DNA from 4 places in the Cytobacillus spartinae genome. Region 2 is predicted to be linked to each of the others. Evidence: riboswitches for the same ligand, from Rfam matches in the RefSeq annotation. Region 2 holds a riboswitch; each other region holds the start of a gene.
What was found. A riboswitch is a leader RNA that binds a small molecule or an ion and turns the genes downstream of it on or off. The one in region 2 is predicted to bind cyclic di-GMP.
Positions count from the first base shown of each region.

Region 1 (5,331 bases), on a different contig from region 2:
TCACCCTCTATCTCAGAATCTATTACTAGATTTCAACGAAATATCTATTACCCTTTATTTTACCAAATATAGTAGGTGACAAGCATTATAAATATTTTTGTAATATTTTGGAGACTATTTTTTATAGGTAAATAGGAACAAATGTTCTTATTTTTATAGAAGACATGGTAGAGAGTGTGATAAACTGAAATTGCAACTGAATATTGTGAGGGTGGTTGGTTGTTGTCTTCTTTCCAATGAGGGAAGGAGGTGATAATGATGGAAACATTTCTTGAATTTCTACGAGAAATTTTGAGAGGAATAGTACGGGAATTAGGTGCTTATTTTTTTCGGAAGAATATACTAGAAAACGAGAAAACCACCCCGCGCCGTAGGAAGCAAAGGGGTGGTTTAAGTAAAAAATAAAGCTTATTATACAACCACCACCCTTACGGTGAGGTTGCTGGAGAAGTGTTCGCGCACTTCTCTTCATATCATATGTTCATTATACATGAAATAAACGCTTAAATAAAGACATGTGAGAGTTGTAGAGAACTATCTCGACAAATATCGTATAGCCGTCTGTAGTTGAAGATCATTTTGTTCTTTTCTCATTTCTTGAATAACAGCTTGTTCTAACGCAGCAGCAGTTTTAGAATCAATCATCCCAGTAACTTTCAAACCATTTTGCTGTTGAAATGCTCTTACTGCCACTTCTGTTGACTCACTAAAATATCCATCCTCGCGGCCAGGGGCTAAACCTAGACCATCAAGCATTTGTTGGGCATTCATTACCTGCTCATTATTCATATCCTTCTTCAATGGCTCTTCAATCTGTAAAGGATGAGTATGATAAATAGCAGGCTGAGTTACTTCCATATTTGGCTCGATTCCCTCTCTATGAATCCAGTTGCCATCAGGTGTTAGCCATTTAAAAAGCGTGAGCTTAATGTTACTTCCATCCCCCATAGGAACTGCTTGTTGAACCGTACCTTTTCCAAACGTTCTTTCCCCAATCAGTTTGAATCCTTCCGCTTCTTTTAACGCACCAGCCAAGATCTCAGATGCCGATGCACTTCCTTGGTCAATGAGAACCGCAACAGGATACTCTTTGTCTTTTTCAAGATTGGAGAAATAACGCATCTTCTCGCCATTTCGTTTTTGAATTTGTACATACGGTTTTTCTTTGGATACAAACTCCTTTAAAATTTCTTCAACACTGGATAAAAGCCCGCCCGGATTTCCACGAACATCAATTATTAACCCATCCATTCCCTTTTTCTCTAAGCGTTTGAGTTCGGTTTTAAACTCTTTAGCTGTTTCTTCAGAGAAGGAAGTAATCTCTAAATATCCGATATTTTTGCCGCTTTGCTTTTTAAGATCACTGTACACGGTAATTTGAGGAATTTCATCTCTTTTTACTTCAATGGTCAGAGGATCGGACAAGCCTTTACGAGCAATTTCTAGCTTTACCTTCGTTCCCTTTTCTCCACGAATTTTAAGTGTCGCTTCATATAAATCAAGCCCTTCAACGCTTTCGCCATCTACGGATAAAATTTCATCATTCGGCTTAAGCCCTGCCTTTTCTGCAGGAGAATCCTTGAACGGCGCAACAATAATAATTTTTCCATCCACCGTACTTACCTCTGCTCCGATGCCCTCAAAAGAAGATTCCAATGTTTCATTAAATTGCTTGGCCGTTTCCTTATCCATATAAACAGAATACGGATCTTCAAGAGTAGAGAGCATCCCTTGAATGGCACCTTCAACAAGCTTCTCTTGCTCCACCTGTTCCACATAGCTGCTTAAAATAAGTTCATATGCTTTGCCAACCTTATCTAAATCTTCTAGATTAATATTCTCTGAAGAACCCACATTCTGATCCTCTGTATGTTCTTCTAGCTGAGAACGAGTTTCCTCGTCCATATTCCACTTCATATACGTATATGTCCCACCTGCTCCTGTTAACAGAGAGCCTGTCATTAAAAGAGCGATCCATTTCCGATTCATGATTTTCCCCCTCGTTCGTTCGGCCAATGCTTTTGTTTCTATCCTACCATTCTCTAATTTTTGCGTATGTAGCAACCGATTTATTTAAAAAGACATCTCCAAAGGTGGGATGTCTTTGTTAGTCTACTATATGATTGCATGGGACGAGTTATGAGGAAAATTAAGTTTCTACACAGTTTCAATTGATTGGTCTACTTCCTGAATCATTAGTGTCGGTTGATCAGCAAGTGAGATTTCTTCCATGGTTGATAGTATGCGGACAGTTGGTCTATGTAGGTTTTGGTCAATTTTATAAACAATGCCTACTTGTCCGTTATTGAGCTTAACTTTTGTACCCGGTGGATAAGTGGGAACCCCATTACAAAACGCCTGTACAACAGCATGACTATACGTATTTTCAGACTTCGTCATAATCATTTCCATTGCCAAATGAGGAGGGTATTTTTCCTTTGAAATTAGATTTTCATAAAGATTAGCAATTCCACCGATCTGGCCAACTTCAAGGAATTCTTCGCCTCTAATTCTTCTCGGATATCCACTTCCGTCTAATGACTCATGATGTTGAAAGGCAACATGTGTCGTGAGAACCTTTAATTCTCTCGTTTTTCGTAAAAGCTCAAACCCTTCTGTTGGATGATTTTCCTCATTTCCAATCACCTTACCGATATCATGTAAAAGGGCCCCAATCGCTAAATCTCTTAGTTGAATCATATTATAGTTCAATTTTGTTCCGACTTGAACCGATAAAAGAGCAACATTTACAGCATGTGCATATGGAATCAATTCAGGGGTTAGTGCCGTCGATGGAATAAGGACAATAATCGGACGATTTCGTACCTCCATCAGAAGTTTGCCCACAAACTCTTGAATACGCTTGACCGTAATCTGAGAGATGCTTTTGTTTCTTTTTACCTCGGTGTACACTTCTTCTACAAGTTTAATAGCGTCCATCCAAGTTGGCATGTCTAACATCTCATCAAGCGTAATCCCTGCTGATTCAGCATCTTCAACAATTAAGCTCCGAATATTCAATTCTTTTATCTTTTGTAAGTATGTAGGATGAATGGACCGACCTGCTGCTAATAAGATTCTTCGTCTCGAATCATATACAGGCTTTGCCAGCTGCATCGTATCATAATCATATGAGTCGATATGAATCATTCTCATTGTTATACCTTCTTTCTTTTACAGTGAAAATATAAAATCCTCCCGAAAAAGGAGGAGGAAAGTTTAAGAATCCATCTGTTTCGGTAACCCGGCGATCATAGAAAAACCTTAGACCCGTGGCTTTGCGTCCCTACCTTTCGATAGGTTTGCCTTTGTCCTATATATAAATTTAAAACATTTAGTAACTCGAATAGTTTAATTTTACACGAAATTATGCTTTAAAGTAATAAAAACTTTGTCAAAATTTGTAGGAATTGATTCCTATTCTTTATAGAGTATAAAATCAATGGATGTCACTTTTTGATTCGTTACGGTCATTCCGAGTTTTTCTAATATTTTTATAGATGCAAAGTTATCTTTTTGTACGTCTGTTGCAGTTATACCTTTAACACCTGGCTGTTTGAAAGCCCAGCTAATTAACCCTTTAGCCATCTCCGTTGCATACCCTTTTCCGCTGAATGTATGGTGGATTCCATAACCTATCTCAACTAGTCCATTTTCATTTGGTAAGGATTTAAAGCCTATTGTACCTACTACTGTATTTGATTCGAGTTCAACGATGAATCCATACCACGGGATAAGTTTGGGGTTAGCTGTTATCTTTTGTAGCCTGATGGGAAAAACGCGGTCTCTATAAATGCTGTTTACAAAGTCTTCTGGTATTTTAACCTGACTAGTATGTTCAAATTCCGCAGGACCGCTCAAAGCTGCTTCAATGGACTCAGCTGTCATCGGCAAAAATCCAAGTCGATTTGTTTTAATCGTAAACATGCTATCATCTCCTCTGAAGTCTCATTATAGGGGAGAAAAAAATAATTCATAGACTTATATCTTAAAAAATTGTAAGATGAGGCTTGAAGTATGCCCAAACCCGTACTTTTTTAGTGTGGGTTTTTATTTTGTTTGAAATTAAGTTGCTAGATTTATGAAATAAGTTCGTAATAAACATCAAACTTTTAATTATTCGTTGAAAATTGTTCTTTATCAATCGAAATTTAATTTTTTCTTCGAATATCATGATTTTTCTTCTAATTTTAGGATTTATCGATTATTCGACAAAATAGGGACCACTCCGCCACAAAAAACGACTTAAGCTGAATTAATGAACTATACCCCGAATAACGGACACCATTAAAAAAGGTGCCCCTTATTCGGGGTTTTTTATATCTAATTAGAAAATCCCGTTTATAATGAATTCATACGTAAAACGGGGGATTATCATGGCCAAGAATATATATACAGAATTTCAAATTAAAGAACTAGAGAAGAATCCAAATATAATCAATGCATCTGATAAATCTATTTCTTACAAAGCTGAATTTAAGATAAAAGCAGTACAAGAATATAAATTAGGGAAAGGTCCTTCCCAAATCTTTATTGAAAATGGGTTCAACCTTGAGATAATAGGCAAAGATCAACCTAAACGTTGTCTTTCAAGATGGAGGGAAACTTTTGAAAGGTTTGGAGAAGAAGGCTTCCTCACGGAACGCCGAGGGAAAGGAAGTACGGGGAGACCTTCTTCAAGAACCCTTTCTGTGGAGGATAAATTAAAGAAAGCAGAAGCGAGAATAAAATTCCTTGAAGCTGAAGTGGACTTCCTAAAAAAGCTCGAAGAACTAGAAAGGCAGGCGTTGAAGAAGAAACAATTCTAACACCAGCTGAAAAGTTCTATCTGATTGAGAAGACTGTAAGGGAACATCAATTGAAGGACACTATTACTTATCTATGTAAATTGGCTGGTGTAAGCCGAAGTGGCTATTATGATTGGGTTAAGGCTGCTCCTTCAAGGGAGATTCGAAATGAGCAAGATGAACTGGATATTGAATTAATAAGAACAATTTTCTCTTCTAAGAATGAGAAGGTTGGTGCCCTTCAAATAAAAATGATTATGGAAAATGATTATTCAGCTGTCATGAACCATAAGAAGATTAGAAGACTCATGAAAAAGTATGGTTTGGTAGCAAAGATTAGAAAGGCAAATCCATATCGTAAGATGGCAAAGGCGACCCAGGAGCACCGCACTTGCCCTAACCTTCTCGACCGTAACTTTAACCAAGGGGAACCAGGGAAAGTATTGCTTACAGATATTACTTATATTTACTATGGTAAGGGTCAGAAGGCTTATTTATCATGTGTAAAAGATGGATCAACCAATGAAATCCTGGCGCATCATAT
Region 1 covers NZ_JBIACK010000006.1:77,983-83,313, forward strand. Annotated here, with positions in the region: gene ACFYKX_RS13610 (S41 family peptidase) at 535-1,989, opposite strand; gene ACFYKX_RS13615 (HD-GYP domain-containing protein) at 2,158-3,156, opposite strand; cyclic di-GMP riboswitch class I at 3,236-3,317, opposite strand; gene ACFYKX_RS13620 (GNAT family N-acetyltransferase) at 3,418-3,927, opposite strand; one part of gene ACFYKX_RS13625 (IS3 family transposase) at 4,377-4,749, shown strand; one part of gene ACFYKX_RS13625 (IS3 family transposase) at 4,749-5,331, shown strand, end outside.
Region 1: another riboswitch for cyclic di-GMP. It lies ahead of ACFYKX_RS13615 (HD-GYP domain-containing protein); the one in region 2 lies ahead of ACFYKX_RS08820 (hypothetical protein).

Region 2 (5,331 bases):
GAGCCAGAAGAATTAACCATTAAACATGATTTAGGTGAAGCAGTAGTACAAAAGAATCCTGAAACAGTTGTTGTTTTTGACTTTGGTGCACTAGATATTTTAGATAAGCTTGGTGTTGAAGTGGATGGAGTTCCTCAAGGTGGAACATTCCCTAAATACCTTTCGAAATTTGCTGGAGAAGAATATGAAAATGTAGGTAGTTTAAAGGAGCCAGACTTTGAAGCCATTTATGGGATGGAGCCAGATTTAATTTTAATTTCTGGTAGACAATCAGCTGCATATGAAGAATTAAACAAGATTGCTCCAACAGTATTTGTTGGTGTAGACAACGCAAAATACATGGAATCGTTTACTCATAATGTAAATACATTAGCAGAAATCTTTGGTAAAGAAGCAGAAGCAGAAACTGAACTTGCAAAGATTAATGAAGCTATTGATTCGTTAAAAGCTGTTACAGCCGCAGATGACAAAAAAGGTTTAGTTACATTAACTACTGGTGGGAAGTTAAGTGCATATGGCCCTGGTTCTCGGTTTGGAATTCTTCACGATGTATTCGGAGTGAAACCAGCTGATGAAAACATCGAAGCTTCTACTCATGGTATGAGCGTAACGTTTGAATACATTGCAGAAACGAACCCTGACTATCTATTTGTTGTTGATCGCGATGCAGTAGTTGAAGGAAACGGAACAGCAGCTGACATGTTTGACAATGAACTTGTAAATAAAACAAACGCTGCAAAGAATGGTAAAATCATCTACTTGGATCCAGCCCTATGGTACATTGCTGGTGGCGGTTTAACTTCTGTTGCTCAACAAGTTGCGGAAATTGAAGCAGCGTTAAAATAATACATTAAAGGATTCATAGCAGTCGTTATGAATCCTTTTATAATACGAAAAACAAGGAGAATTTATTTATGTCAAATAACAATATTGCCACAGTGATTAAAGAACGTAGATCGATTAAACGTTTTAAAAGTGATGCCATTTCTAAGGAGGTTCTGTTTGAACTACTCAACATTGCTGCATGGGCTCCTAATCATGGACTTCGTGAGCCTTGGAGATTTGTTCTTTTTATGGAGGAAGGGCGTGAGAAGCTTGCAGATGCTATCATTCATAACCCAGTCAAAGGTGGCAAAAAACAAACTCCAGAAATGATTCACGGAAACATTATGAAAGTACCAGTACATTTACTTGTAGTGATGCCAGAGGATCCACGTCAAAAAGAATGGGAAGAGGATTATGCTGCTGTATGTACCTTTATCCAAAATTTACAACTTGCAGCTTGGGAAAAGGAAATCGGTACGATATGGAAGACGAGTCCGTTTATCCACTCCCCTTATTTCAGAGAAAAAATGGGTGTTAAACCTGGAGAGAAGATTGTAGGAATGATTCAAATAGGCTATCCAGATGCTATTCCAGAAGCAAGACCAAGAACAGCCATTGAAGATAAAACGGTTATTATTGATCGTGTAGAAGTATTTGAGGGTGCAGAGGCCTAGAAGTGATATATTAATATAAAAATATGTACTAAAAAGTGTAAGATGAAGTGGTACGATATATCCTTTTTATATCTATATTAATAGAATACAAAATATTTTGAAAAAACAATGAAGTTTATTTACAAAATAGTCAAAAGGACTTACTATTAAGGTAGTTACTAATACCTAATTTAATAATTGGCAAACTACTTGAAAAGGTAGGACGCAAAACTATAGGGGCTAATTCTTATTGATACGCCAGCCAGTTGCAATTTATTTTACATTGTGCGTCCTATTTTTCTATAGGGCGTTTTTTGTGTTTAGAGGCTTCAAAATTAGGTTATTCGCTAAATACTACAAAAAATTAATAGAAAGCAGGAGTTCCTATGCCATTACCGTTCATTCCATTGATTGTAGCAGGAGCAGCAGCCGCTTCAGCAGCTGTCGCAGGTAAAAAAGGGTATGATTCTTATCAAAATATGAAAGAAACAAAACAAATCGCTGAGCAGTTAGAGTCAAGATATAAAAACGCCTATAACCAATTTGAAACGAGTCGAGATCAAACCAATTCAAATTTTGAGGAATATGGATTATTAAAGCTAGAAATTCTAGATGGTTCGATAAAAGACTTTGTTAATGAATTTAAACAAATTAAGAATGTTAATTTTTCTAATAAAGCTGTAACGGATGAATTTGTTACGAACCAAGATATTGAACAATTTGTCCTTAATATTGAAAAACAAGTAGTTAAGGCTGGACAAGTCTTGACTGCAGGTGTGGCTTCAATAGCTGGTGGAGGTCTCGCCGCTATGGGAGCTGTAGGAGCAACTACAACATTTGCTGCAGCATCAACAGGTACAGCAATCGCTACTTTAAGTGGAATTGCTGCTCAAAATGCTACACTAGCCTTCCTTGGTGGAGGAGCTTTAAGTGCAGGTGGTTTAGGAATTGCTGGTGGAACAATGGTTCTAGGTGGAATCGCACTCGCACCAGCATTAGCCATTGGAAGTTTAATTTTTGCATCCACAACGGAGAAAAAGCTACATGAAATGTATGCGAAAAAGGCTGAAGTGAATACAGAAGTTGAAAAACTGAGCGCTGCTAAAAATGTCATGAATCAAATTAGTTCGACAACTAATAGCATGAAAGATTTAGCAGAAAGTACAAATAAGTTATTTATGGATTACATTTATAAGATGAAATCAGTGATTAGCCAAAAGGGGTTAGATTTCAGAAACTACTCAACTGAAGAACAGTCCATTATTCATACAAACTATAAATTAGCGATTATTATGAGAGATGTTCTAAATACAACAATCCTGGATGAAAAAGGCCAACTAGTTGGAAATTTACAATCTGTCATCACAGCAAAGAAAAAAGCGGTTACAGATTTAAAGGGAAATTAACCGATGGCGCTAAGACAATCTGATATTGATTTTATTGCTTCCCAAATTGTGAGTGAAACGGTTGAACGACAAGGCAATGCATTAATAGAGACGGTAGCCGGTAATGATCAGCTTGTAAAAGTAGCGAAACAATATATGAATTGTTCGAGCGATTTTACACAGGGACGGATGTTTGAAATCATTGAGTCTACTAAATTTAATGTAAATGCAGCTAAAGCGGGAAGCATGCTTAGAGCAATTACCACTGATCAGCTTGGAATGCCACATCACGAAGCGGATATTCTTATACGCAACAAAAGTGGTGACATCTTAAGAGAAATTCAAGCAAAGTCTTCTGACAAAGCAAGTAATTTAGCACGGGCGGTTGCTGACTCAAAATATAATGGGATGGACCGTCTAGTTAATGTCGAGCATGAAGCTAAGGTTAATGATTTAGTTGAGAAACGCATGAATTCTGGCAGTGTCTATGCTCAAGATTATAAAGATGCACACGGTTCAATTAAGGGACAGCTTCAACATGATGATATTAAAAGTGGTGGGACAACCCATAATGAAGCAAAATATGCTGCTGAGAATCCTGACTCATATGCTTTTAAAAGTAATACAGCTGAGTTCTTATCAGGTGCTAAAAATGCCATGCTAGGTGGTGCACTTGCTGGAGCATTTGTTGGTGGAACTATGAATACAATCCACGGTGTTTACAAAGGAGATTTCTGTGTCAAAGAGACCGGAAAAGCTGCTGCTAATAGTGCCGCTAGAGGAGCTGTTGTTAGTGGAGTTGCTTATGGATTAAAGTACGTGGGAAAAAACAGTGTATTAATGTCGGGGAATGTTGCATCTGCTCTAGCAAGCTCTGCTGTAAACATGACAGAACTAACGTATAAATACTTATCTGGCAAAATATCAACAGAGGAATTTGTTGAAGGGCTTGGGAGTAATGCACTTAGCTGTTTTTCTGGAATTATCATGACAGCTGCTGGTGCTGCTCTTTTTGGCCCAGTAGGAGCAGCCCTAGCTGGTACCGTAGCGCTTATGGGGATGAAGCAGTTATATAAAGTTTTTACGAATGCTAGAGAGGATTTAGCTTTAGCTAAGGAAGCACGTGCGAAAGCTGAAACGCTTTCTAAGATGATCATTCAACAGGTAAGAGAAGAGGAGAAAATTCTTATCGCTTACTATAGTGATTATCAAGAAACGCTTGTGGAACTTAAAAAGGTAGTAGATCTTGCGGTTGTGGACACCACATTTACAGAACAAGCAATTGTCTCGTTAGCAAATGGATTGAACATCACATTCAAATACGACACACTCGATGAATTCAATGATTTTATGCTTAGTGATGAAGTGTTAGAGCTATGACATTTCCATGTACGGAGTGTGGAGCATGTTGTTCTTCCATAGAAGGCATTGATTTCTTGGAGGAATATAACGAAAACGGTATTTGCAAAATGCTTGTGAATAACAGGTGTAGCATCTATGAAAATAGGCCTTTATTATGTAGAATTAATCAAGCCTATGAAGAAATCTTCTCGAGCTTTATGAGTAAAGAAGAATTTTTCGAGCAGAATGCTAAAGCCTGTAATGAATTGCAGGAACGTCTGGGGATAGACTTGAAGTATAGAGTTGTGTTAAATCAGTAAAAGGAAAGGACTTCTGCCGTAAGAAGTCCTTTCCTTTTTTCTTATAAATATGAATAACTAATTCTAGGGTTTGGATTAGAGTGAAAGACTAGCTGTCCGTCCCTTTCCTCGAGATTGACTCTAAAGGTATTCGGGTTACCGGGAATTCTAAGATCAACAAAGGCCTGAGAATCACTATTTTCATCTATCTTAACTTTATATTGTACGTATGTGTGGCTACCAACATGGAAGCGACGTCGAATTTTTTGATGTTTGTCCTCACAAAAAAGAGCTTCATGAAGGTTCTCACTAGTTACTTCTTTTCCCACTAGCGTACCTAATCTCTCGATCACATCAGCTTTATTAATCATTTTATATCTTTCCTCTCATTTACTCTATATCCATTTTAAACGGTTTAACTTTATTTGCAACTAGTATAGGATTTATTAGTATTTGCCACCTTTTAAGGAAGATGTTTAGCTTTCTAGTTATAAAGATGTTACCTTTAAATTATATATTAATAGATTGATCAATTATAAACTCGAAGTAGAGGTTATGTATGGGGATAAAAGTAGAGTTAGAAAAAAATTCGAATAAATGCTATATGCTAGCTGAGAGGAAAGCTGCACAATATTTCAAATCGCTACAAATGCAAGTGACAGAACAGACTCATATACCTAGTTTAATGAAGGATTTTGAGTCTTGGAAACATAACCACATCCATCATCCTATACTTTCTTTGTTTTCAAGTAAAAAAGGGAAACGCAATTCATCAAAGGGGTATGACCACTACATCCAATGGCTTGATTACACAGGTAAGCTAGACAG
Region 2 covers NZ_JBIACK010000003.1:175,405-180,735, reverse strand. Annotated here, with positions in the region: gene ACFYKX_RS08830 (siderophore ABC transporter substrate-binding protein) at 1-846, shown strand, start outside; gene ACFYKX_RS08825 (nitroreductase family protein) at 915-1,499, shown strand; cyclic di-GMP riboswitch class I at 1,669-1,752, shown strand; gene ACFYKX_RS08820 (hypothetical protein) at 1,865-2,884, shown strand; gene ACFYKX_RS08815 (hypothetical protein) at 2,888-4,243, shown strand; gene ACFYKX_RS08810 (YkgJ family cysteine cluster protein) at 4,240-4,524, shown strand; gene ACFYKX_RS08805 (hypothetical protein) at 4,566-4,874, opposite strand; gene ACFYKX_RS08800 (polyprenyl synthetase family protein) at 5,063-5,331, shown strand, end outside.

Region 3 (5,331 bases), on a different contig from region 2:
ATCAACACTAAAGCTTATTCTATTTTTTTCATTGTTTTCTCTAATCTTCTCTTGCTCTTTTGCATAAGAATCAGAATACCTTGTATTAATACCTGTTAAAATTCCACTAAGAAAGAAAGGTGCAGCAAGACCACCACTTAAAGCTGTAGCCATAAATCCTAATACTCCCATACCAGTTGCTAATTTATACCCATCTTTTGTTCTCTTGTCAATTATTTTTGTATAATCTTCCCTTGGAATTAGAACAAAAGAAACTGATGCAATTGAATTTTCAATCTCATTTAATGAACGATTAATTTGGCTAGTTAAGCTCATTAAATTACGCTGTAAACTCTTATAAGGTATATGTACTGACTGATCTCTTAGAATATTTGCATCCTCATTTGCCAACGTAGAGGGAAGGTATATTGATACAGTATCAAAATGTTTTTTTAGTGCTTGTATAGAATAATATAAATAATTTATGATTTTCCCATTCTTTAAATCAATATTCTTTTCACTTTTCTGTATTTCTTTAAAACCATGATACATTGCAAAAATCTGCCCAAAGTAATGAAAGAGTATATAATCATTAACTTGGCGGCTATAACTCAAATACATCTGTTCTGCTGGTATCATTTCCAATGACTTGTTTTTCGAATAATAGTAAGTTTTATAGATTAAATCTTTTATTATTGTGTTTGGGACATTAATAACTAAATTTTTCTTATCATCTATTGTTGTAATTTGAATTTCCGAAAAGATTGAGTCCTTTTCTCCATAATTTATTATAGATATGTCAGTAATTTCTTCATTAAAATATTTATAATGAATTGTAGAAGGGCTTTGTGATAACAAAATTTTGTCTTCATCTTGTTTGATAAAGAATGGTTCATCCTTGGAAGTGTACCCAAATATATATGAACTACTGTTCTGTTGTGCAAAAAACTCTTTTATATGACTTTTTACAAATACTTTCAATAAAGCTATTTGATTTCTAGATATCATAAAGACATTATTGCTATCTATTTGAACTTCCATTTTTTTAATATCTAACGTATTTAGAAGTTTAAAATTACTTTTCAAATAAAACTTGACCTTTGAATCTTCTGAAATGATGCTTACTTCTTCACCTTTAAAGGATTCACCATCTAAAACACCACTTAATTTACCCATTCTACATAACAATTTATTACTGTTTTTTATATAGTTTTTCTCTAAATATTCTTTAAGACTACTACCGTCATAGATACTCAACTGATAAATAGTATTTTCATATTCAAACACTATTTTATTGTCAATTTTACTATAATAAGATTTTGCCTTAGAACTTTTAAGTGTAACTAAACATTCCTTTTCAAGTTCATCTACTAGGTAAATAGTGTTAGAGTCAAAACAAATTGCAATACTTTTATCAGTAACAAATCTATCAGAAATAGTCGCCGTTAAACTAGTCATAAAGATTTCAGAAACGTCTCCAACTAGATTAAATATATTCTGATTATAATTCTTCACATTATTTATAACCTCTTTTTTAAACTTTTCATCAAAAGTATATAGCTTTAATTCATATATAGTTGAATTTCTTAAAGAAAAGACCCCACAGATTGTAATATACTTGCCCTTATCCTCAATGCTCTTAATACGATAAAAAGGAATTTCATCAATATAATAATCTTTAGAAAATTTAAGTTTGTTTTTCTCTATTTTAATATTATCTGTAAAGGTAAAATAATCTCCAAATTTTCCATTTCCAATTCTATATTTACAAATACTATATATTTTACTATTACTCTTACTCACTAGTTTATTTTGAGGAAGTTTTTCGTAAACATTAATAAATTCCTGATCAGATAAGGTTACATTAAATGAAAATGCTCCGACTTCCCTATTTGATAATGTAATATTATTCTCATTAAATGAAATCTCTATATTTCCTATATAGACTTTACATTGTTCCTCACCAAAAATCCCCCCTGTATCGTGAGCAAAGACTCTTCCTTGGTTCGTAATATAAAAACTTTTTGTCCCTACAATAGATTTGTTAGAAAAATTAAACACATCTCCAGATTCATATATCGAAACTTCTCCTTGATAAAATTGATTACTTACAACTGAGACGACCATGTAATTCCCTCTATTCTTGTATTTTCGTTATAGTAAAAAAATAACGCCCATAGAAAAGGGCGTTTCAATTTATTAATTGCAACTGGCTGGCATTTCCACAGAATTAGCCCCTTTAGTTTTGCGTCCTACTTTTTCAAGTAGTTTGCCATTATTGAAATTTTATAGTAATTAATTCCTACTAAAATGTTACTATAAATATTATGAATTGGATAGTGGCTGTAAAAAATAAACATCTAATATTGCTTCCTTTACTGCATTGAGAATTATATATTTTCTACTAAAAACCATATTTCTTTTCCCGTATTTCAAAGGCTTCTTTCCCACCTTCAAGTATTTCACAAACATGTGTTTTTATACCTTTACCGTCGATTCTAATATCATGTTCCTTAAAATCACATTCTATTCCACCAGTCAAATATTCAAATCTATGATTGGCATTTTCTATAAGCTGGCCATCTTGATTTGCTACGATTACATTTTCCGAATCTGTTAATACTACTAAATTTGCATTATGAGTTACAATTATGATTTGTCTTGTATCTTTTTTTCTCTTCAATATATCAACAAGATCCTTGCTAATTGTTCTGTTATCTAGATTATCCTCTGGCTGATCAATCAAGATAGGGTGCTTCTCATCACTCATTTCTAAGAATAACTCTAAAAGCACTAAACCTCGTTTGCCCGGCGACATTTGATTTAAACTATCTCCGTCCTTTAGGAAATCAAAAACAATTTTTGTCTGTCCTGTATTAAACAAATGCTCTACGGCATCTTGTTTTGTAAATGATTTTCGAAGTTTTAATTTCGACTCATCAGTTTCTATAATCGAATCACAAATATGTTTCAATTTATCAAGATAATTCTCGATTTCAAATATAAATTGGTCATTCTCATCAAAAAGTAATAAACCTTCTGTATTTGGAAATAAGTTACTTATCTTTCCCCTCCTATTAAATAACGATAAGAAGCTTTCCTCAAATTTCGTATTTTCAAAGATAATATCAGTTTTAAGAATCAAATTTGAGAACTCATTTTTGTCATCAAAATAGTTCTTTATTTCTAATAGAATTTCTAAATATTTTTCAAAAGTATAATATATCCCTTCTTTTATCTGGTTAATAGTAATCTTCAGTTCCTTGTTTGTTCCCTCATATATCTCTAATTGCTTTATTAATTTTTCTTGTTCACTTAAACTTTGTTGATACTGAGATATATCTGATAAACCTTTTAATTTGTCTTGATATGGCTTTAGCTTTTCTTCAATTGACACAATCTTTTCATCCTGAAGTTTTTTCCACTCTAAATATGCTTTACTCTTAATATCAAATTCATTTAGCGTATTCACAAAAGCCTTATTTACTTGAATACTTAACTTATCCGTAAGCTCTAAATATTCATGAGGTAACCCTATAGATAAGTCCTTTATACTACTATTAAAATATGAAACCAAAGAATTTAATTCTCTTGAAGCAGTTATGCCTTTTTCGTTATTTTGAATATTTTCTCTGATTAAATTCTGAATTTCTTTCTTTTCGTTTTCGAATTGTTTCATTTCCAATTCACCCTTTGGTGATATGTTGGAAGATTTAATTCTCTCATCTATCAGTTTTTGAAGTTTGTCATATTCTTTTTGGAGTGCCTCTTTATTTCCTTCACTTTTGATTTTTTCTTCATTTGTAATTAAATCCTGAATTTTCTCAAATAATCGTCCAATATCAAATTTGATTTCTTTAGAGAAATTTTTTATTTGCTCTCGTTTTTCTGTGAAGAACCTCGAATGAGCTTCATTTTGCATTAAAATTTCTACAATCTTTTTCTGTAGATCTTTATTAGCTGTTTCCTCTGATAAAGAATTTATATACATTTGTGGAATATATGTAACTTTACCTTTACTTTCAGAAAAATTATTAGAAGAATCTCCATTTCTCCAGTTAACTTGAAATTTTAAACCTTCTATAAAACTGGATGAATATGGATTCTTCCAATTATCATCCATCATCCGAGTTTCTAATTCATCTGTAGAAATTGCTTGTGCTATTTTGTATAGAAGTAGCGATTTACCAGAAGATTTACCTCCAATTATTGTGTTCAATCCAGAATTCAACTTGATCTCTGTAGAAGTAAACTCGTTGCTATCAAGAAATTTAATTGAATTAATAATATTGTAATCCGATTTTAAATCAGGGTTATTTTCCTGTATGGTAACTCTTTTTTCTGGTTCGTGAATAATCTGTAATAACCCATTAAACGTGGGATCCGACTTGATCCATGTATATCTATTCAATTCTGGTTTACATATTCTTTCTATTTTATGTGCATCTGAACCATGAATACATGGTTTCAGCGAGCCATAGTTTTCTATTATTTTTTCTTTCGAATGATTTGACGCTTTACCAAGAAAAAAATCCCTATCTACAGGTCTACTTGAAAAGACAGCATCAGCGAACTGATAAATTTTTCGCTGTTCTATTTGCATAGAATTTTCTCTAACACCAGAAGCTCCATCAGTAGATTTATTAGCAACAATTGTGAATACGTTATTCTCAAAGATCTTTTTATTTTGACTAAAAACATTTTTTAATCTATCAATAGAAATTTTAAATTGGTTCATACCTTCTTTTAGTGCTTCCTGATCGCTAATATCCCTAGTTTTAGTCATTTTTCCTAATTCTATTAAATCATCATTTGTACAACTAAACGTGTTCCCACCATATTCATATTTAAGTTCTCTAAAAAACTTATCATTTATATGTTCTATAATATTTGGTGAAAAAATAACGTGGGTATTAATTGGCCTATCCCGTGCAGTAACAGTATCAATTCTCAATTCTACATTGGGAAGAATTAAATCTATATTGTTTAATCCTCCAGCATTTTTATACTCCATTACTCTTAAATAACCCTCAATAGAGTAATAGTCTGTTATACCTAAGACACTTATATCTTCTAAGGACTCTAGCTTTTCAAAATATTCCTCCCACGATCCAAACTCATTATGTAAGATTGAGGCTGGAGAATGAACATGTAAATCCCACTTACGCCATATTGAACCCGCACTATTTAAGAATTTCTTCACCTTATAACATCCCCTTAAATTTTTTCTAGAAAGGAAACCATTTATATAGTTATTCAGAAAGTTAGTACTTTTGTAATATTCACTAAAATTCTACACCACTCAACACATTTATCCAATACTTACCATTGAATTATTGTAGTTTGTATCGG
Region 3 covers NZ_JBIACK010000022.1:34,860-40,190, reverse strand. Annotated here, with positions in the region: gene ACFYKX_RS25875 (hypothetical protein) at 1-2,106, opposite strand, end outside; cyclic di-GMP riboswitch class I at 2,181-2,263, opposite strand; gene ACFYKX_RS25870 (TrlF family AAA-like ATPase) at 2,384-5,182, opposite strand.
Region 3: another riboswitch for cyclic di-GMP. It lies ahead of ACFYKX_RS25875 (hypothetical protein); the one in region 2 lies ahead of ACFYKX_RS08820 (hypothetical protein).

Region 4 (5,331 bases), on a different contig from region 2:
TTTCCAGCTATATTACCAGTTTGGGTTTCAATAATATCCCCTACAGAAATTTCTTGGTTATACCCTTTCCTTAAGTTTTCTTCATAGGTATTAGCCCCTGGACCCCCAAGAGCCAGAACGCCAAAATTTCCATACTCAACCCCGGTTGAATCAACTTTTAATTGATATTTCTTATAGAATTCAAGAGCAATCGAATCATCTATACCGAGTGGTGCTGCACCTATTGCTCTAGCCATTACACGCAGTTCAGCAGCCGCATTGCTATGTACATCTAAACTATTAAAGCCGAATAACTTCGAAAATGAAAGAGGTACTGTCTTCTTTAACTCTATTTCTACACGCTTCCCCATCGTGATGGAAAGTTCCTGTATACTTGTTTCTTCCTGATGAGATTTTAGCACCTCAGTTACTACCTCTCTAACCGAATCTTCTCGGTTAGTTAACTCTTGTGCGCCAGATAAAACAGCTGCATTGGCTGTTTTTTGCAAATGGCTTTTTGTCATATACATGGTCCCGCCATCAATTACAAGACCTACCATCACTAATAAGCCCATAAATGACAAAGACACTAGTAAGATAACGTTCCCTTCTTCTCTTCGAATCAATTGCCTTAAGAGTTTCTTCATGTGTAAAACTCCTCTCATTCCACTCTTATCGTAGATTCGGTAGACAATATAAAAGGAGTAGGAAAAAAAGTTGAAACAAACGGAGTGATGATATCAACTGGGTAATCCAATGTCACTGTCATATATTCACCAGACTGACGATTTGTGTCGTTTGGAGAGATGGTTATCTGTAGTAAGTTAGGGTTTCCTAAGTGAATATAATTTCTAGCAAACTCAGAGATTTCAGCATCATTTTTCCCTAAACCACCTAACCGAACCGTTTCTTGTGTTGCTAAATGAAGATGCGTATAAGAGTATAAAATTCTCCCAAAGTCAAAAATACCAGTCAACAATAGTAACAATAATGGTAGTAAAAGTGCCATTTCTACTAGGGACTGACCTTTTTCGTCTTTTATCATAAAATCAACCACCCTTTTGCTAGTAAACTCATGAATGCTCCACCAGCAATTGCTACACCATAAGGATAAGTTGTTTGTAGTGCATCTTTATCTAGAGCAAGTGGTATCTTAATCCCATGTTTGTAACTGGAAACAGTATATACAATCGATTTAAGACGTCTTAGAGCACCTTTTCTAAACATGATAACGAATAGTGCAATAAGGGCTCCTATTATTGCCATGTAAATGCCAGTGGTCATTACAAACATAGCTCCTTTTAAAGCCCCGACTAGAGCTAAAAGCTTCACGTCTCCAGCACCCATTCCACCCATTAAATAGGGAATTAACAATAGGGCTAAACCCACCCCAAAGCCTGTTAAAGAAAATAAGATCCCTGAACCAAATGGGGCAAAGGCGTGTAAGATTATTGCTACTATTAGAGCTGGAAAAATGACCTTATTATATATTTTTCTAGATTTGATGTCCGTTATCAGACAAATGAGTAATACGAGGATTAACAAGCTATCAAAAATCATAAGGATCCCTCACTTTATAAGAGAATCTCACTGTGAATGCATTCTACCTTTTAAAAAAGGCCTTACGTTAATTAACGCAAGACCTTCTTCTATTTTTTATGAATCGTCACGTGTTGAGACGCTAGTCAATACTTCATCAAACATTGCCTGAATTTGTTCTTTTAATAAAACTAGTGTAGCTACCACACCAACTGCAATAACTCCTAATACTAATCCGTACTCAGTCATCCCTTGACCTTGCTCTTCTACTACTAGTCCTTTTAATTTGTTCATCATGTTAAATTCGCTCCCTTTTCATCATTTTTTTTGAATTGCACTTTATGTCCTACTTTGGTGTTTGTTTTCTCAATCGTTCCTGCTGGAAGTTCTACTACAGAACTTGCACGGTGGATTACTTTTCCGATCTTTCGCGGTGAAAAATGTTCGAAGCATGCGATCACTTCATTTTCTTCAGATAAAAACAACACATCAATTGGGTAATTCATAAAGAAAGTATGAATGGAACGGCAGGGTTTAATATGTAGACCATTCCCTGGTGCTAGCGATTTTGTAAACATTAGCCCGACTAGCCTCTTGTGGAAGCTGTATGCTTGTCCTACGCGATTCGCGATTTGCTGATCGTTCACCAGGTTCATTAGTCTCATTACTTTTTCACCTCTTTTCTCCAACAAAAATAACCCCTGCCTTTACCGAAAGGGGGTTTAGTGAAAAGTAGACAGACTACTCCCTAAATCTTTCGGTAACTGGCTGGCCTAGTGCTAGATTGCACCTTAGCCCCTGTAGCTTTGCGTCACTGACTTTCATCAGTTTTGCCTTTATCGAGATTCAGCTTTTTTTATTTATCCGACTGATCTCTTAACTAAATGATAAATTTACCAACACAAATCGACAATCCGGCTTTTGACTTATTTATTTTTAGAAAATTCAGCAAATATATACTTCTATAGTCCTATTAAGACAGAGTGACCCCTGTAATATTTCCTGGTTTTTTAAAAAAACTAGTGCTAATAGATGTATATATTCTGCGAAATATGACGTTTTTATTAACCTTTTAAATGGGTATAACCAAAGCTCTATTTGTTAAAAAATTGACTTTATTTCCTCTGGGACAAACATACTATCTCTCAAATATTGGAAGAATGAACATATTAAAAAGACCAACTCTCATCGAGTTGATCTCTAAATATATTATGCCAAACTCCTCTCCACCATCATTGACTTTAAATGTCTCTTTGCTCGATATAAATTGGTTTTTACCGTACCTTGTTTAAGCTTAAGTTTTTCCGCGATTTCTTTTTCCTTTAGTCCGGCCTTTATTTTGAGCAGGAAGACATTTTTCTGGTCCGTAGATAAGTTGTTAATTACATGCTGTATTTCTTCCTCAAAAAGCGCTAATTCGACCTCTTTTTCAACATCCTGGCTTGAACTAAAATGTAGCTGATTTGATTCTACTATAGAATTTTCTAAGAAAACTTCACTCTTACGCTTTTCTTTTCTTACATAATCGATGGCCGTTCTAGTAGCGATTGATGATAGCCAAGCTCCAACTTTGCTGTGATCCTCCAGAGTATCTAATTTTTGATACGCTTTAATAAACGTATCTTGAACCACGTCCTGAGCATGATGGTGATCTCTTGTTATACTATAAGCAACATGAAACAGACGTTGACTATACAATGAACAAATTTCTTCTATATCCATAGTCATACGATTTTCAGCCAAACCTGCTCCCTCCCTTCTAAACCTTTTCTTTATATTTTATTGAAAAAATTGTTTTACAAAATCAGGTGCAAACTCATCTTCAAATGAGCGTATAACTGGGTAGTTTTCGTTTTTAAAATAGAATGCGACTAAATACCTCTTTTTTCTTTCATTTTCTACCATGTAGTAGTCAATGGATTGATCCATAGCAATTTGCAATTCATTTCTATCCTTAAGCTCTAACACATCCGAGCTTTTCATCATTTTGTTAAAAATCTCTTCATTGGAGTAAGCGTACTCAGGCTTATCCATTTCTAGTTTACTTACCTCTACTACTAAGGCATGTGAAATGTCCTCTTCAACGACCATTGCCTTTTCAGCCAATCCCTTTTCTTTCAGCCAAGCTTCTAACTTTTTATAGGAAGGCTTAAACAGGATGTCCATTCCATGTTGGTCATCAATTTTCATAGAAATATGAGATTGGAAGCCTTTATTGTTGTACATCTCATCATAAGATGCTGCGTAGATTTCATCCTTTAAGATCGATATTACTTCATTAATATCTTCTGGTTCTGAAATAACCGCATGTCGACCAGTTGGACCTGCAGGGTTAAAGCTGATAAATTCAACATCTTCTTTCAGGCGAAAAATCTCATTGTTTGCTTCTTTATACTCAATGGACTCGTGAATAGGCTTGATAAATTCTTTGTATAATTCTTTGTTAATATAATATTCACGAACGAGATTTTTGCCGTTCTCAAGCTCATAAGCAAAAAATGCTCTTCCATTTCTCGACTCATTTTCTACATCATTTTTATTAGAAATGATTGCTTTATGAAATTCTTGGACAAATTTGATGTTTTGATCTTCTTCTAGTGATAATTTATCGATTTGGTAGTCCGAACTGTAGTAATAATAGGCATGTTCACTTAAGTGAACGCTTTTTATTTCTGATCGTTCAGGTACTTTATCTTCGTATTTCGTAACATCAAGGTGTAAAGCAACAAGAATGATAGCTAACGCACCCACATAAATGAAGTAACTTTTAAAACTACCAAAAACTCTCCATGTTTTTTGCAGGACCATTTCAGCAACGATATATCCAATAAATGACCCAATAATGTACCCTGCTATTAACCAAGCGAAAGACTGATTTTGTGTTTCACCAAGATATAATGCCACTAAAAATGCGGAGCAAAAAGTTGTTCCAAATTTAAAAATAGGTTGTAAAATTGGAAAAACAAGCGCCTGGGATACAGCTTCAAGCTTTCTCTTTTTATATAGAAATACAGATAATCCATAAAGGACGATAGAAACCATAAGATACAGCCAAATGACCAATGGCTCTACTTTTTGATGATTTAATTGCTCAGTAATAACTAATGGTGAGAAGTACTCCATCTTGCTATTTAAAAAGTAGTCTTGTGGGAATCCATACAAAAAGTACTGTAAGTTAGCAGTGATTAACACAAGCAATCCTAATGGTAGCAATAAGAAAATATAGGTTAGTGCGCCATGTACAATGGATAAACCAGTAACCATCCCAATAAATACAGCACCCATATAAACAATGATGTTAATGAGGATCATAATCCCAGCCCAGTAGTAGATATCCCCTACTGAAAAATACGGTTGTAAATCCCATGTTATATGTTGAAAATGAACAATGATGGCCGTTGCAATAACTGGGATGATCAGAAACAATAAACCAATTAATGTATATTGATGGAAAATATGTGTTCTTTTGATGGGTAAACTATGGTATAAATCTGAGCTTTGTTTTACTTGTAAATAGCGGAAAAGAAACACTGCTAACAAGACAGGGATAGAGATCATTAAGATGATTTGAAGCCCCACATTATACTGAAATAAATTATCTTTAACCCAAAATTCTTTATGTTCATTTGTAACAGTCATTAAAATATCCAGTGGAATCGCAAATACTAATGTTAAAAAATAGATGATGGAGATCCAACCAATATTTCTACTAATCTGTTTAAAAAACTCGCTCTTAATCAAGGATATTTTTGATTGCATAGCCAACATCCTCCATTTCATAAATAAAAATTTCTTCTAACGTTAGTGGGAGGA
Region 4 covers NZ_JBIACK010000001.1:640,439-645,769, forward strand. Annotated here, with positions in the region: gene ACFYKX_RS03140 (pilus assembly protein TadG-related protein) at 1-626, opposite strand, end outside; gene ACFYKX_RS03145 (TadE/TadG family type IV pilus assembly protein) at 641-1,024, opposite strand; gene ACFYKX_RS03150 (A24 family peptidase) at 1,021-1,539, opposite strand; gene ACFYKX_RS03155 (Flp family type IVb pilin) at 1,636-1,815, opposite strand; gene ACFYKX_RS03160 (DUF192 domain-containing protein) at 1,812-2,207, opposite strand; cyclic di-GMP riboswitch class I at 2,275-2,363, opposite strand; gene ACFYKX_RS03165 (RNA polymerase sigma factor) at 2,728-3,261, opposite strand; gene ACFYKX_RS03170 (DUF6449 domain-containing protein) at 3,298-5,277, opposite strand; gene ACFYKX_RS03175 (ABC transporter ATP-binding protein) at 5,252-5,331, opposite strand, start outside.
Region 4: another riboswitch for cyclic di-GMP. It lies ahead of ACFYKX_RS03160 (DUF192 domain-containing protein); the one in region 2 lies ahead of ACFYKX_RS08820 (hypothetical protein).